DNA from 2 places in the Methylobacterium sp. V23 genome. Region 2 is predicted to be linked to the other one. Evidence: predicted binding sites of a transcription regulator. Region 2 holds the regulator's gene; the other holds the start of a gene.

Region 1 (7,647 bases), on a different contig from region 2:
TGCCGCTCAGGCCCACGCTGGAGAGCGTCGCTTCGTCCTGGGCCGGACGTCCGATCCCGGCCTTGGTCGCTCCACCGACGAGGCGGAGCCGCTCCGGGCTTCCGACCGCCGCGCGGACGATCTCGGCCGCGGCGCCCTCGTCCTGAGGCTCATATGTACGCATCGTTTCCTACCCGATCCGGGGCACTCTGCGGCGCCCTCGATCCTGTTCCTGTGAAGCCACCTTAGAGGAGGTTCGTGCCGATGGCATCCGGTTCGGATCGGCTATTCAGCCGGTGCGGTCCCGGGTGGGGAACGGGTGAAACGCGCCGCCACGTGGCCGCGCAGACCCGCGATGTCGAAGAGCCAGACGAGCACGCCGTAGACCACCATGCCGAGGGGAACGGAAAGCAGCAGCGCTCGGGTCGGCTCGATATGGCGCAGGGGCAGCAGGCAGAGCGCCATGGCAAGGGAGGCGATACTGGCGGCCAGGATCTCCCACCAGGGCAGGTGCAGCCGCTGGGGTCCGGTGAGTGCCCGCCAAGCCAGGACGAGGGTGGCGGCCCCGAGGCCGACGGTCTGGGCGATCGCGACGCCCTCGGGACCGTACCGGGACGGCAGGAGCCATAACCCGAGCCCGTTCAAGGCGAGCCCAACCAGCGCGGCGGCGATCACCGGGCGCGTGCGCCGGCGGATCTGGAAGATCGGGTTGAGGGCAAAATTGGTCATCGCGAGGCAGAAGAAGCCCGGTACCATCAGCCCCGCATAGGCGGCGAAGGGGCCGCGATAGGCCTCCGGCACCACCAGCGCCTCGAGGGCCGGCAGCACGGCCCAGAACCCGACGGCGCAGGGCAGCAGCAGGGCCACCACCACGCCGATGTTGAGCCCGACCTGGCGCTCGGCCGCGGCGCGCCCCTGCTCCTCCTCGACCCGGACCGCAAGTTGGAAGAGCAGCAGGTCGAGGGCGGTCCCGAGGGTGCCGATGCTCCGAGTGGTCACATCGGCGGCGAGGGCGAAGTAGCCCGCCTCGGCGAGTCCTGCATGCGACGCGATACTGCCCCGATTCAGGAACGGCAGGAGCTGGTAGATCGCATTGGCGGCAATGAGAGGAAGGCCGTAGGCAACGAAGAGTTGCCAGGCTTCCCGCAGCTTCAGCCGCACGCGCGGGGCGACCGGATCGCGCAGCGGCCGATACAGCAGCAGGATCGCGAAACCCTGGCTGATCCCGGCCGCCGTCAGGACCCAGACGGGCTGGGGGAAGAACCAGGCGGCCCCGGCCATCAGCACGAAGGCGAGGCCGTTCTTGACTGCTACGAGGTTGAAGTAGAGCCGGCCGTCGAAGCGCGCCCGGGCGAGCGCCGCATGATAGTCGAAGACGCCGATACCCAAGGCAGCGACCGCCGCGCCGGCTGTGATCGCGAGACGACTTTCCGCGCTGGGCTCGAGCGTGAATCCCAGTCCTGCGCAGAACAAGGCCGCCACGAAGAGGCTGAGCGTGAGGGCCATGTAAGCCCGGTCGAGGCCCTGACGGATCCAAGGTTCATCGACACGGACCCGGGCTGAGTAGAATCGCGTCGCCGAGAGACGCAGCCACTCGAACAGGACGGTGTTGGCCACGATCGCACCGGCCGTCGCCAGCGCGAACAGACCGAACTCCGCCGGTCCCAGCAGCTTGGCGATCAGGAGGCCGAGGACGAAGTTCAGGCCGGCATTCAGGACGAAGGCAGCGATCACGGCCATGGTGTGGACGGGTCATCCTCGGATGCCGGCTGGACGGGGCATCGCCGCGCCACGCTCTAGCGCGGGCAGCCAAACATTCCGTCAACCAGTCACAACCACCCCCGGATGCGGAAGAAAACGATCGGAATGATGGCGCTCACGAGGATGAGTGCCAAGCCGTAGGGATAGCCATAGGCCCATTCGAGTTCGGGCATATGCTTGAAGTTCATGCCGTACATCGAGGCGATCAGGGTCGGGGGGATGCCGACCACCGATGCCACGGTGAGAACCCGGAAGGTGTTGTTCTGCTCGATGCTGATCAGACCGAGGGTCGCATCGAGAAGGAACTGGACGTTCTCCGAGAGGCGGATTTCGAACTCGTCGAGGGAGGCGATGTCGCGCCGCACGGCTTCGAAGCGCGGCACCTGTTCCTCGCCGAGGATGTGCTCGCACTCGTTGGCCACGAAGGGGACGATCCGCTCCAGTCCGAGGAGGCTCGAACGGATCTTGCCGAGGGTCTTCCCGCGGCGTCCGATGCCGCGCAGGATCCGGCGCAGTGCCAGGTCGCGCCGACGCGGCGTCTGGCTGCGCGGCTTGGCGTCCCCGGCCGGTGCACCGCCGCGGACATCGAAATCGAAGATCCGCGTGGACAACTCGTCGAGGTCCGCGCCCATGTCCTCGAGGGAATCTGCGAGACTGTCGACGAGCTCCTCCATCAGGAGAAGGAAGATCTCGGTGGAGGTGGTGCCCGGCCCGTCGCCGGTATCGATGCGCTTCTTCACCTCCGCGAAGGCCCGCAGCTCGTGGAAGCGCACCGTGACGAGGCGATCCCGGGTGAGCACGAAGCCCAACGGCTTCAACTGCGTATCAAGTTTGTCGAAGGTGACCATCGGGGTCGAGAGCGAGAACCCGGTCTTCAAGCGCCGCAGCCGACTCGAATTCTCGACCTCGCTGAGGGCCTTGCGCGATGGGACCCGGATGCCGGTGCAGGCCTCGACCCGCTCGGCCTCCTCGGCGCTCGGATCATCGAGATCGATCCACACGACTTCCACTGGGTATGCTTCCGCGGCTGCTTGCGCCGCGGGCTCGACCGCGCCTTGCGGACCATGAAGCTTGATCATCCGCGAAGGACTTTCCGTCGGGTTGTGGAATTGGGGGATGATCCTGTCGCTGGATCGTCGTCCGAACCTGCGACAGTCTTGACTTAAGGAACGCCCGCGCCTAACTCGGCGCCATCGTTAGCACTCACTCAAGGAGAGTGCTAACGACCTGGGTTGAGCGCGCTGCCGCGCCGCATCAACGCCATCCACGAATTTGAAGCAAGAGGGCAGCTCATGAAGTTCCGTCCGCTGCACGACCGTGTCGTCGTCCGCCGCATTGAAGGCGAAGAGAAGACCAAGGGCGGCATCATCATCCCGGACACCGCCAAGGAGAAGCCGCAAGAGGGCGAGATCGTCGCCGTCGGCCCCGGCGCCCGTGACGAAGCCGGTCGCATCAACCCGCTGGACGTCAAGGCGGGTGATCGCGTCCTGTTCGGCAAGTGGTCCGGCACCGAGGTCAAGATCGACGGTCAGGACCTCCTGATCATGAAGGAATCCGACATTATGGGCGTCGTCGCCTAAGTCGGCTTTCGGTTCTCCTCCCTTTCACGAGCCCTTCGAGGGCGCCATCCGGCGCCTCGGGGCCCATCACTGATAAGGATCTGACATGGCAGCGAAAGAAGTCCGCTTCGCCTCCGACGCCCGCGAGAAGATGCTCCGTGGCGTCGATATCCTCGCTGACGCGGTGAAGGTGACGCTCGGCCCCAAGGGCCGGAACGTCGTCATCGAGAAGTCGTTCGGTGCGCCGCGCATCACCAAGGACGGCGTCACCGTCGCCAAGGAGATCGAGCTCGCCGACAAGTTCGAGAACATGGGCGCCCAGATGGTGCGCGAAGTGGCCTCGAAGACCAACGACATCGCGGGTGACGGCACCACCACCGCCACCGTGCTGGCCCAGGCCATCGTTCGTGAAGGCGCCAAGTACGTCGCCGCCGGCATGAACCCGATGGACCTGAAGCGCGGCATCGATCTCGCCACCACCGCCGCCGTGAAGGATATCACCAGCCGCGCGAAGAAGGTCGCCTCCTCCGAGGAAGTCGCCCAGGTCGGCACCATCTCGGCCAATGGCGACAAGGAAATCGGCGAGATGATCGCCCACGCCATGCAGAAGGTCGGCAACGAGGGTGTCATCACCGTCGAGGAGGCCAAGACGGCCGAGACCGAGCTCGATGTCGTCGAGGGTATGCAGTTCGACCGCGGCTACCTCTCCCCGTACTTCATCACGAACGCGGAGAAGATGGTCGCCGAGCTCGAGGACCCCTACATCCTCATCCACGAGAAGAAGCTCTCGTCGCTCCAGGCGATGCTGCCGGTTCTCGAGGCCGTGGTGCAGACCGGTAAGCCGCTCGTCATCATCGCCGAGGACATCGAGGGTGAGGCGCTTGCCACGCTCGTCGTGAACAAGCTGCGCGGCGGCCTCAAGGTCGCGGCCGTCAAGGCTCCGGGCTTCGGCGATCGCCGCAAGGCCATGCTCGAGGACATCGCGATCCTGACCCAGGGTCAGATGATCGCTGAGGATCTCGGCATCAAGCTCGAGAACGTCACCCTCCCGATGCTCGGCCGCGCCAAGCGCATCCGCATCGAGAAGGAGACCACCACGATCATCGACGGTCTCGGTGAGAAGGCGGACATCGAGGCCCGCGTCGGCCAGATCAAGGCGCAGATCGAGGAGACCACCTCGGACTACGACCGTGAAAAGCTTCAGGAGCGTCTGGCCAAGCTCGCCGGCGGCGTCGCGGTCATCCGCGTCGGTGGCGCGACCGAGGTCGAGGTCAAGGAGAAGAAGGACCGCGTCGACGACGCGCTCAACGCCACTCGCGCTGCGGTGGAAGAGGGCATCGTTCCCGGCGGTGGTACTGCCCTCCTCCGTGCCCGTGAAGCTGTCCGTGCTCTCAAGAGCGACAACCCGGACGTCCAGGCTGGTATCAAGATCGTGCTGAAGGCCCTTGAGGCCCCGATCCGCCAGATCGCTGCCAACTCCGGCGTCGAAGGCTCGATCGTGGTCGGCAAGATCACCGACAACACCTCTTCGATCACTTTCGGCTTCAACGCCCAGACCGAAGAGTACGTCGACATGATCCAGGCCGGCATTGTCGACCCGGCCAAGGTCGTACGGACCGCCCTGCAGGACGCCGCCTCCATCGCCGGCCTCCTCGTCACCACCGAAGCCATGATCGCTGATGCTCCGAAGAAGGACAGCGGCGCCCCGGCGATGCCGGGCGGCGGCGGCATGGGCGGCATGGACTTCTAAGAAGTCCGAACCGGACCAAATCGGAATGGGGGGTCGCCGTAAGGCGACCCCTTTTTCGTCTGCGCGACAGCCGATCGCAGTGCAACAGTCAGGATCGCAGGCGGCGCATCAGGCGCCTTTTTTCTTGACGCGCACCGCCTTCGCACCAACCGCTTGTGATCCGGCCTTCCCAGTCCGATCATGATCCTTGCGGTCCCAGGATGCGGTAAAGGCAGGGCTTCCGAGGGCACGCGTGAGGCTCGGAGCCCCAGCGGCGGATCCGGCCCGTCGCTGCGGAGAGGCTTCCGTCCTGACCGCGGGCTCGGCACCACCCGCAAGATCGGCCAAGCGGCATCGAAGCCAGTCAGCTTTGGCGCGCTTCGCCTCTGCGTGATGCTTGTCGAGACGTCCGATCAACGCCCGCGCCTCGGCCTCGGTCAGGCCGTCGATGATGAGAGCGTAGGTTTCGGTGCCCAAACATCTGCGCACCCGGCGTAGGCCATCGAGCGTCAGATTCTTGACCTTCAACTGCTTTAGCACCAGGGACCGGACGGTCCTGGCGAGGTCCGCCCGAATATCCGGAAAAACCTCCGGTGAACGCGCGATCGCCCCGAGGGCAACGAAACCATCCACGTCAAGCGCCATCGAAGACCCCTTTCACTTCTGCGACCAGCGGGATGAGGATCGTGGAGACATGGATGCCGTACTTGCCCGAGAACGTGGGCAAATCCCGACGTGGCATGAGCGCTCCAGCCAGCGCCGCTGCCTGGGGTATGCGCGTTGCGAAGAGGCGGAACCCCGGATCCTCTGCATTCGCTTCCGCCTGGAGCCGCGCCAGCGTGTGCTGGTGCTGGCGGACCTGTGGCTGATACCGCGTCACCAGCACATGGGGCTGTCGCGCGGGTACGACCGCGTCGTGCCGTCGATCCTTGTCGCCCCATACCGTTTGGATGAAAGCATCGAGCCCGTAGGTCGAGAGATAGTCTGGGATCGACGTGACAATGACGAGGTCAGCACCGCGGATCGCAACTTCGGTCATCGGAGAGATGCCAGGTGCGCAGTCGAAAAGAATGTAGTCGAAGCGCTCCGCGAGCGGGACGAACTCGTCCTCGAAGATCGTTCGGAGCTTTCCGTCGATGGCGCGCATCGAGAAGTTGCGCGCGGTGAGTTCGTAGAGGATCTCGCGCTCGACCAGCCGAAGGTAGGGACCGGCCGGCAGCAGCGCGAGTGGCAGCGGCGCGTTCCGGTGCATGGTGACGCCGGTCTGACTCTGGATGCGGGGTGCCAAGAGTGGCTTCTCGCGGCTCACGAGCTTGAGCGCGAGATAAGCCTCGAGGGTGCGACCCCGGGCGATCATCTCGGCCAACGCTGTCTCCCCGGCGAGGCAGACCGAGACGCTGGCCTGCGGATCAAGATCGACGACCAGCACCGAAGCTCCGTCTGCGGCCAGAGCCTCAGCCAGCATGACGACCGTTGTGGTCTTGCCCACACCGCCCTTCATATTCGCGACGGCAATCAGCCGGCCGCTCCCCCGTGGCCGGCGCGCGGCTTCGCTCATGCCCGTTCCCCCCACAACGTCGTTTCCCCTCGCTGTCGGTCGGGACGGCGAGCCGCGAACCGGGGATCGGACGAACCGGACGCGCGAATCAAGCGATCGGCTCAGCGTGATGCGTCGCACGTCAGTGCCCGGTAGGCATCCCCTGCCGGTCACAACAATGCACGGTTGTCAGGACTTGGAAATATCGACTAAGACGCGTGAAGAGCGTGTGCGCGCTGGCCGCGTCGACAGGCTCGCGCTTGCGTCACCTGTAATCTTCGCCGCGCATGAAGGGACGGCCGAGGTGGTCCGCAAAAAGCCGGCCCTACTCCGCTGCAGACCGATTCGACAGAACCGGGCGTGGGCGACGGGAAACAGACCCGGACTGAGAGGATATTCGGCGCGCGATCGGTCCGTCGGGGCACTGTCGATCGTGCGGCGGGCCCCGGTCCCTTGGGACCAGGGCCAAACGGGGCTTCGGCGCGAACTTAACGCCCGAAGATGCCTTTGAGGAATTGGGCGGTGCGATTGCGCTTCTTCTTGCGCTCCAGTTCATTCGCGTCCTTGACCCACGCCACCTGCACGACGCGGCGCTCGCCCTCGAACGGCTCGTGGCCATGCCAGGAATTGTCGGCGCGCAGGAAGGCGAACATCGTGCCCATGGTGGGAGGCACTTCGACGGCGAAGGGTTCGTAATTCTTGCCGTCGTAGAGCACCCGCAGGCGCCCGGCGGCTGGGGCATCCCAGGCGTCGTTCATGTAGATGAGCATCGTCATCACCTTGGACGGGCCATCGGTGTGGATCGAGCCGTATTTGAGCTGACTGCGCTTCATGATGGTGGTCAGGCGCGGGCAGGAGACGAGGTCGATGCCGAACTTCTCGCCCATGATGCGCGAGAACGCGTCGCTCTCCAGTTCGTCGATCAGCGCCTTGAAGCGGCCCTTGAGGGCGACTTCGTCGACCGTGAGATAGCCGGGCTTGGCGATCGCAGGGAAATCCTGGCGGATCTCGTCGACGGCCTCGGGCTTGAGCACGTCGTTGCCGAGAAAGAAGCTGTAGGGCTCGCGCGAGACAGGGGCGGC
Region 2 (7,647 bases):
TGCAGGAGCTGACTGGTGCTGTCGCCGGCGGGAAAGAAGACCGGCGCGAAGTAGAGCGCGAAGAACGCGTAGCAGTAGAAATCGAACCATTCGACGAGATTGCCCGACGAGGAGGCGACGATCGCCTTGATCCGGCGTCGGCTGTCGGCGGCGTCTTCCGCCTTGGTTGGGATGGCCCCGGCCCCACCTGTCATACGTCTCGTCCCTGTGCTCTGGGCAATGCCGTTCCGCGGCTTGCTTTGCGGCGACGTTACCGCCTCGAACGAGATTTCCCAAGGGCGATCAGCGGGTTGTCCGAAACAGCCAAGATGTTTCTGAAACCACGCTGTGGAAGACGCGAGTCTGAGCTTAGCTGCAACGTTACAATACGATTGGCGCAACCAGCGGGAAGATCAGCGCAAGAAAAACGGGAACGGTTTCTCGAAGATCCTCGTTGCGGACGACATCGACGTCCTGCGGCGTCAGGCAGCAATGAAAGTGGAATCGAACCCATGAACAAGCTCTTTCGGAGCACGGTGACGGCGGCGGCCCTGGTGATCGGCGCAACGAGCGCGTTCGCGCAGGGCGGGCCGGGTGGCGGTGCTGGCGGCGGCGCTGGTGGCGGGGCAGGGGGTGCCGGGGGCGGCGGCGCCGGCATGGGTGCGGGCGGCGGCGCCGGGGCTGGCGGCGGTGGCGGCGCCGGCGGAATGCGCGGCGGCGGCGCTGGTGGCGGTGCGGGCGGTGGCGCCGGCATGCATGGTGGTGAAGCGGGCGGCGGCGCCGGTGGGGCCGGAATGCGCGGCGGTGCCGGGGGCGCGGAGACCGGGGCCGGTCCGGCCGGGGGAGCCCAGCGCGGCGAGGCCGGCGGCCGTGGGGCCGAGGGCGGCGCGGCACGCCAGGACGGGCGTCCGGGTCAGGCCGCCGGGGAGCGCGGTGGTCGCGAGGACGGCGGAGCCGCGGCCCGCGACGGCCGGGGTGACCGAGACGGCAAGGCCGATCGGGACGGCAAGACCGACCGGGACGGCAAGACCGACCGGGACGGCAAGGGCGATCGGGACGGCAAGGCCGATCGTGGCGGTAAGGCCGATCGCGACGAGCGCGGCGGACGGGCCGAGCGCGATGGGCGCGGGGGTCGTGACGGCGGCGTCGAGCGCGAGGGCCGGGGTGGCCGAGGCGATCGTGGCGCCGTCCGGGGTGCCTATGGCCGCCTCGGCGCGCCGCAGCGCACCGAGTTCCGCCAGAGCGTCTTCCGCCGCGGCATCCCGCGCCTGGCCGCCGGCGCCTTCGCGCTCACCGTCGGCACGGCGATCGCCCGTAGCTACACCCTCTACGACCTGCCGCCGGACATCGTCCGGATCGCGCCGGAATACGAGGATTACCGCTACGTGCTGGTGGACGACGACATCGTCATCGTCGATCCCGACACCTACGAGATCGTCGACGTGATCCGCGGCTGATCCGAGCGGTCGGAATCACGGTGGGGGCGGGGCTTCAGGCTCCGCCCCTTCGCGTTTGCGCTCAGCGCTTGCGGTCGAGGAGGCCGGAGACCACCCGTGCGGTGTAGTCGACCATCGGCACGATGCGGGCATAGTTCAGGCGCGTCGGCCCGATGACGCCGACCACGCCGACGATCTTCTGGGAACCGTCGCGGAACGGGGCCGCGATCATCGAGGAGCCCGAGAGCGAGAAGAGCTTGTTCTCGGAGCCGATGAAGATCCGCACGCCCTCGCCACCCTCGGCCCGGGACAGGAGCTCGATCACGTCCTTCTGCGTCTCGAGATCGTTGAACAGCAGGCGGATGCGGTCGAGATCCTCGGCCGCCCGCAGGTCGTCGAGCAGATTGGCCTGACCGCGCACGATGAGCTGTCGGGCATCGGAGGGGCCGACGCTGACGGCGAGGCCGGCATCCACGAGGCGCTCGGTGATGGCGTCGAGTTCGCGCTTCATCGCCTGCCGGCCCGACTCGATCTCGGCGCGGAGCGTCCCGAGGGTCCGGCCCTGGAGTCGGGCGTTCAGGTAGTTCGAGGCCTCCTGCAGGGCGCTCGCCGGCAGGCCCGGCGGCAGGTCGAGGAGGCGATTCTCGACGGAGCCGTCGTCCGAGACCAGCACGACCAGCGCCCGGGTCGGGTCGAGGCGGACGAATTCGATGTGCTTCAGGTGGACGTTGGTCTTGGTGGTCAGGACCACGCCGGCGCCGCGGGAGATTCCCGAGAGCAGCATCGAGGCCTCGGCCAAGGCGGAATCGAAGGTGTGGCCGGAGGCGGCCGCGCGCATCTGCGCCTCGATCCGCTCCTGCTCCTCGCGCCCGACATCGCCGAGCTCCAGCATCGCATCGACGAAGAAGCGCAGGCCCTGCTCCGTGGGCAGACGACCGGCCGAGGCGTGGGGCGCAAAGATCAGCCCGGAATGCTCGAGATCCGCCATGACGTTCCGGATCGAGGCCGGCGACAGGGCCATGGGCAGGATGCGCGCAAGGTTGCGCGAGCCGACCGGTTCGCCGGTCGTGAGATAGCTCTCGACGATCTGCCGAAAGATCTCACGCGAGCGTTCGTTCAACGCGCTGAGCACCTGCATCTGCTGCGATGTCGAAAAGGGGCGGGCGGGCTCTGTCACGGTCCATTCCTGAGGCGGAGAGTGTGACGGTCTCCCGAGTTTTACACAATGCTCCCCACCGTCGCTCCCGGCGGGCAACGCGAGGGACTACGAGAAACAGCTTGGCCGCGGAAGGCGTTCCGCGCGCGCGACCCGCGGCGGATTCCACCCGCTCCGGGGCACCGGCGAGGCCGACAATCCGCCCGGCCTCGCTTGCCGGGCGAGGGCCGGAACCGTAAAGCCGCACTCCCATCACCACCGAAAGGAGAGCGGCATGCGGCCCTCGAAGCGCGCGAACGACGAACTGCGCATGGTCACCCTGGAGCGCGCCGTCTCCCGCCATGCCGAGGGCTCCTGCCTCGTCAGCTTCGGCGACACCAAGGTGCTGTGCACGGCCACCCTGGAAGAGCGCGGTCCCGGGTGGTTGCGCGGCTCCGGCAAGGGCTGGGTCACCGCGGAATACGCCATGCTGCCGCGCGCCACGCACGAGCGCACCCGCCGCGAGGTGAATTCCAGCAAGCCGTCGGGCCGGACCCAGGAGATCCAGCGCCTGATCGGACGCTCCCTGCGCGCCGTGACCAACCTGCCGGCCATGGGCGAGCGCCAGATCACCGTCGATTGCGACGTGATCCAGGCCGACGGCGGCACCCGCACCGCGGCGATCACCGGCGCCTGGGTCGCGCTGCACGACTGCTTCACCTGGATGCGCGGCCGCTCGATCATCTCGGTCGACCCCTTGCGCGAGCACGTGGCGGCGGTCTCCTGCGGCATCTACAAGGGCAAGCCCGTCCTCGACCTCGACTATGCCGAGGATTCCGCGGCCGAGACCGACGCCAACTTCGTCATCACGGGCACCGGGGGGCTCGTCGAGGTCCAGGGGACCGCCGAGGGCAAGCCGTTCTCGGAGGAGGAGCTGTTCGAGCTGATGCGCCTCGCCAAGGGCGGCATCCAATCCCTCGTCGCCCTACAGAAGCAGGCCGTGGTACAGGGCGCCTCCGCATGAACGCGCACCGCATCCTCACCGGTCGCGTCGTCATCGCGACCCACAATGCGGGCAAGCTCGTGGAGATGCGCGAGCTCCTGGCGCCCTTCGGCGTCGATGCCGTCTCGGCCGGGGAACTCGGCCTGCCCGAGCCCGACGAGACCGGGACGATGTTTGCCGAGAACGCGGCGATCAAGGCGCTGGCCGCTGCAACCGCGTCCGGCCTGCCCGCCTTCGCCGACGATTCCGGGCTCTGCGTCAATGCGCTGGACGGGGCGCCGGGGCTGTTCTCGGCCCGCTGGGCCGGGCCGTCCAAGGATTTCACCGGCGCCATGGCGCGCATCGCCGCCGAACTCGACAAGCGCGGGGCGGCCACCCGGCGGGCGCACTTCGTCTCCGCCCTGGTGATCGCCTGGCCGGACGGCCACACCGAAACCTTCGAGGGCCGGGTCTTCGGCGAACTCGTCCCGCCGCGGGGCGCGAGCGGGTTCGGCTACGATCCGATGTTCCAGCCCGACGGCTACGACCGCACCTTCGGCGAGATCTCATCGGAGGAGAAGCACGGGGTCGACTGGCAGACGGGCAACGCCCTGTCGCATCGCGCGCAGGCCTTCGTGCTCCTGGCCCAGACCTGCCTGCGGCGTCCCTGAGACCGGCCGCGGGATTGCCAAATGGCGGTCCCGCGCGCACATCCGCGTCATGACCGAACCGACAGGCCCGGACCACCCGACCCGCGACGCGGGGTTCGGGGTCTACGTGCACTGGCCCTTCTGCGCCTCGAAGTGCCCCTATTGCGACTTCAACAGCCACGTGCGCCACGCGCCCGTGGACGAGGGCCGCTTCCTGCAGGCCTTCCGCACCGAGATCGCCCACGTGGCCGTGCGTACGCCCGGCCGCATCGTGTCGAGCGTCTTCCTCGGCGGCGGCACGCCCTCCCTGATGCAGCCCGCCACCGTGGCGGGCCTGCTGGACGCGATCGGGCAGGCCTGGAGCGTGGCGCCCGGCGTCGAGATCACCCTGGAGGCCAACCCGACGAGCGTGGAGGCCGAGCGCTTCCGCGGCTACCGGGCCGCGGGCGTGAACCGCGTCTCCCTCGGCGTCCAGGCCATGGACGACACCGCCCTGAAGCAGCTCGGGCGCCTGCACAGCGCGGCCGAGGCCATGGCGGCCGTGCGGGTCGCGGCAGCGCATTTCGAGCGCTATTCCTTCGACCTCATCTACGCGCGCCCGGACCAGAGCCCCGCCGCCTGGCGGGCCGAGCTGGAGGGGGCCATCGCCCGCGCGGCCGAGCACCTGTCGCTCTATCAGCTCACCATCGAGCCGGGCACGCCGTTCTACGGCCTGGCCGCCGCCGGCAAGCTGGTCCCCCCCGACGACGATTCCGCGCGTGCCCTCTACGACGTGACCCAGGAGGTCTGCGACCGGGCCGGGCTCCCGGCCTACGAGATCTCCAACCACGCCCGCCCGGGCGCGGAATCCCGGCATAACCTGCTCTACTGGCGCTACGGCGAATATGCCGGCATCGGCCCGGGCGCCCACGGTCGCCTCGTCGGCGAGTCCGGTCGGATCGGCACCGTCACCGAGCGAACGCCCGAATCCTGGCTCGCCCGGGTCGAGGCACAGGGCCACGGCATCGTCGAGACCGAGGCGCTGGCCGCCGCCGACCAGGGCGACGAGTTCCTGATGATGGGCCTGCGCCTGCGCGAGGGCATCGACCCCCGGCGCTACGCCGCCCTGAAGGGCCGCAGCCTCGAGGCGGTCCGGATCGACGACCTCGTCGCCGCGGGGCTGATCGCCCGCCGTTCGGACGGCCGCATCGCCGCGACGCCCGCCGGCGCGCCGGTGCTCAACGCGGTGGTGGCCGCGCTCGCCGCCTGATCGGGTTTCGGACGATCAGGTCCCGGAGGGACCGAGGGTCCGCGGCGCGGGGCTGACGATGGTGGGCGCGCCCGAGCGGATCTCGTAGACCGCCAGGGCCCGGTCGCTCGGCCCGTCCGGCCGGAACCGGAAGGTCCCGTCGACGCCGGAGAAGCCGGACGGGTTGGTGAGCGTCGTGTCGGCGAAGCGCTGCGAGCCGAACTGGCGCGACAGGGCCGCCATCAGCGAGACCGCGTCGTAGGCGAGGGTCGCGACCCGCGGCGGCACCGCGCCGAAGCGCGCCTGGTAGCGCTGCGAGAAGCCGTTGAAGCCGGCGGCGTCCGGCGCCGCGAACCAGCCGCCCTGGAGGGCGGGCAGGGCGAAGACGCGGGGATCGTTCCAGACGGCGGTGCCGATCGGCCGGACCCGGCCGGGGGCGAACCCCGCCTTGGTCAGGGCCGGCGCGACGGTGGCGAGGCCATCCGGCGTGTCCGGCAGGAACAGCGCGTCGGCCTGGGCGGCCGGCCCGGTGATCAGGCCGCCGAGGCGCCCGATGGCGGGGGCCGGATTGCCGACGGGATAGCGCTCGATCGCCACGAGGCGCGCGCCCTTGCGGGCCACCGCCTCGCGGAACTGGGCCTCGACGGCATTGCCGTAGCTCGAATCCGGGATCATCGCCGCGAAGGACTTGCGGCCGGACGCGACGGATTCGTCGACGACCCGATCGACCTCGGCCTGGGGCAGGAAGCTCAGGAGGTAGGTGCCGCGGGCCGCGACGCCGGCATCGGTCGAGAACGCGATGAGGGGCTTGCCCGCCGCGCGCACCACACCAGCCGCGGCCTGGACGTTGGCGGCGAAGAGCGGGCCGAGGACGAGTTCGGCCCCGTCCGCCACGGCGGCCTGGGCCGCCTCGCGCGCGCCGTCCGGCGCGCCGCGGTCGTCCTTGACCAGGATCTGCAGGTCGGGCTTCTGAAAGTCCTCGATGGCGAGTTCAGCCGCGTTGCGCATCGCCGCGCCCACCGCCGACCCAGGTCCGGAGAGCGGCACCACCAGGGCGACCTTCACCGACCCGGTGCCGATCCGACCGCCCGCCGCGGGCACCGGCGCGTCGGTTGCCGGCCCTTCGGCCTGGGGCGCGGGGGCCCGGTTCGAGACGCGGCCGCCGCCATCGGGTCCCCCGACGCAGGCGGCGAGCAGGAGCAGGGTCGCCATTCCGACCAGCCCGGATTTCAGCCCGTTCGCGCGCGTCATCGGTGGCCCCCCTGTCGCCGGCTGACGACCCACGCTTGCAGTCTAAGGGCGAAAAGTAAATGTGAGCCGACGTGCCCCATGCATTCCGCCCGAGGCCCCGATCGTGGCAAGGTCCCGGCCATGACCCAGAAGATCGACACGCGGACCCGGCGGCGGCGCGACCCGGCCTCGACGGGGGCCGGCGCCCGCCCGCCCGCCACCTTCACGGCCTTCGGCCTCGCCGCCGAAGCCGAGGCGATCGAACCCGGCCTCCACGTGGTGGCGACTCCGATCGGAAACCTCAAGGACGTCTCGTTCCGCGCCCTGGCGACGCTCGCCGCCGCCGATGCGGTGCTGGCGGAGGACACCCGCGTCACCCGCACGCTGCTGATGCATTACGGGATCACCACGCCCTTGGTGGCCTATCACGAGCACTCCAACGCGGCGGTGCGCGAGCGGATGATCGCCCGGATGCAGGCCGGCGAGGCCCTGGCCCTGGTCTCGGACGCGGGCACGCCCCTCGTCTCGGATCCCGGCTTCAAGCTGGTGCAGGCCGCGATCGAGGCCGGCCTCAGCGTCACGCCCATTCCGGGGCCGTCGGCGGTGATGACCGCCATCGTGGCCGCGGGCCTGCCCACCGACCGGTTCTTCTTCGAGGGCTTCCTGCCGGCCAAGTCCGGCGCCCGGCGCAACCGCCTGGAGGCGCTCGGACGGATCCCCGGTACCGTGGTGCTGTTCGAGTCCCCCCATCGTCTGCCCGAGATGCTGGTCGACGCCGTGGAGGTTCTCGGGCCGACGCGCCCGGCCGCCGTCGCCCGCGAGCTGACCAAGCTCTACGAGACCATCCGGCGCGGCAGCCTCGGGGATCTCGCCGCGCTCTACGCGGAGGAGGGCGCGCCCAAGGGCGAGGTGGTGGTGATCATCGGCACGCAGGAGGAGGCCCCCGATGCGGCCGAGACCGATGCGGGTCTCGACGCGGCCCTGACGGCGGCGCTCGCCCGGCACTC

Evidence for each region. Region 2 encodes HrcA, which represses chaperone genes, less so after heat shock. Its sites were predicted from a motif close to GTTAGCACTCNCNNNNNGNGAGTGCTAAC; they were not measured.
Region 1: a site for HrcA is predicted at 2,936-2,964, ahead of groES (co-chaperone GroES). Genes of this name have one in related genera too.

Annotation. Positions count from the first base shown of each region.
Region 1 is NZ_PDHT01000015.1:82,632-90,278, forward strand. It holds gene CRT23_RS15590 (FAD-binding protein) at 1-163, opposite strand, end outside; gene CRT23_RS15595 (lipopolysaccharide biosynthesis protein) at 265-1,719, opposite strand; gene CRT23_RS15600 (magnesium transporter CorA family protein) at 1,809-2,819, opposite strand; gene groES (co-chaperone GroES) at 3,033-3,320, shown strand; gene groL (chaperonin GroEL) at 3,406-5,049, shown strand; gene CRT23_RS15615 (hypothetical protein) at 5,158-5,673, opposite strand; gene CRT23_RS15620 (AAA family ATPase) at 5,663-6,586, opposite strand; gene CRT23_RS15625 (2OG-Fe(II) oxygenase) at 7,054-7,647, opposite strand, start outside.
Region 2 is NZ_PDHT01000003.1:192,382-200,028, reverse strand. It holds gene CRT23_RS05430 (MFS family transporter) at 1-194, opposite strand, end outside; gene CRT23_RS05425 (DUF1236 domain-containing protein) at 492-1,436, shown strand; gene hrcA (heat-inducible transcriptional repressor HrcA) at 1,498-2,553, opposite strand; gene rph (ribonuclease PH) at 2,846-3,574, shown strand; gene rdgB (RdgB/HAM1 family non-canonical purine NTP pyrophosphatase) at 3,571-4,203, shown strand; gene hemW (radical SAM family heme chaperone HemW) at 4,253-5,431, shown strand; gene CRT23_RS05400 (penicillin-binding protein activator) at 5,447-6,661, opposite strand; gene rsmI (16S rRNA (cytidine(1402)-2'-O)-methyltransferase) at 6,782-7,647, shown strand, end outside.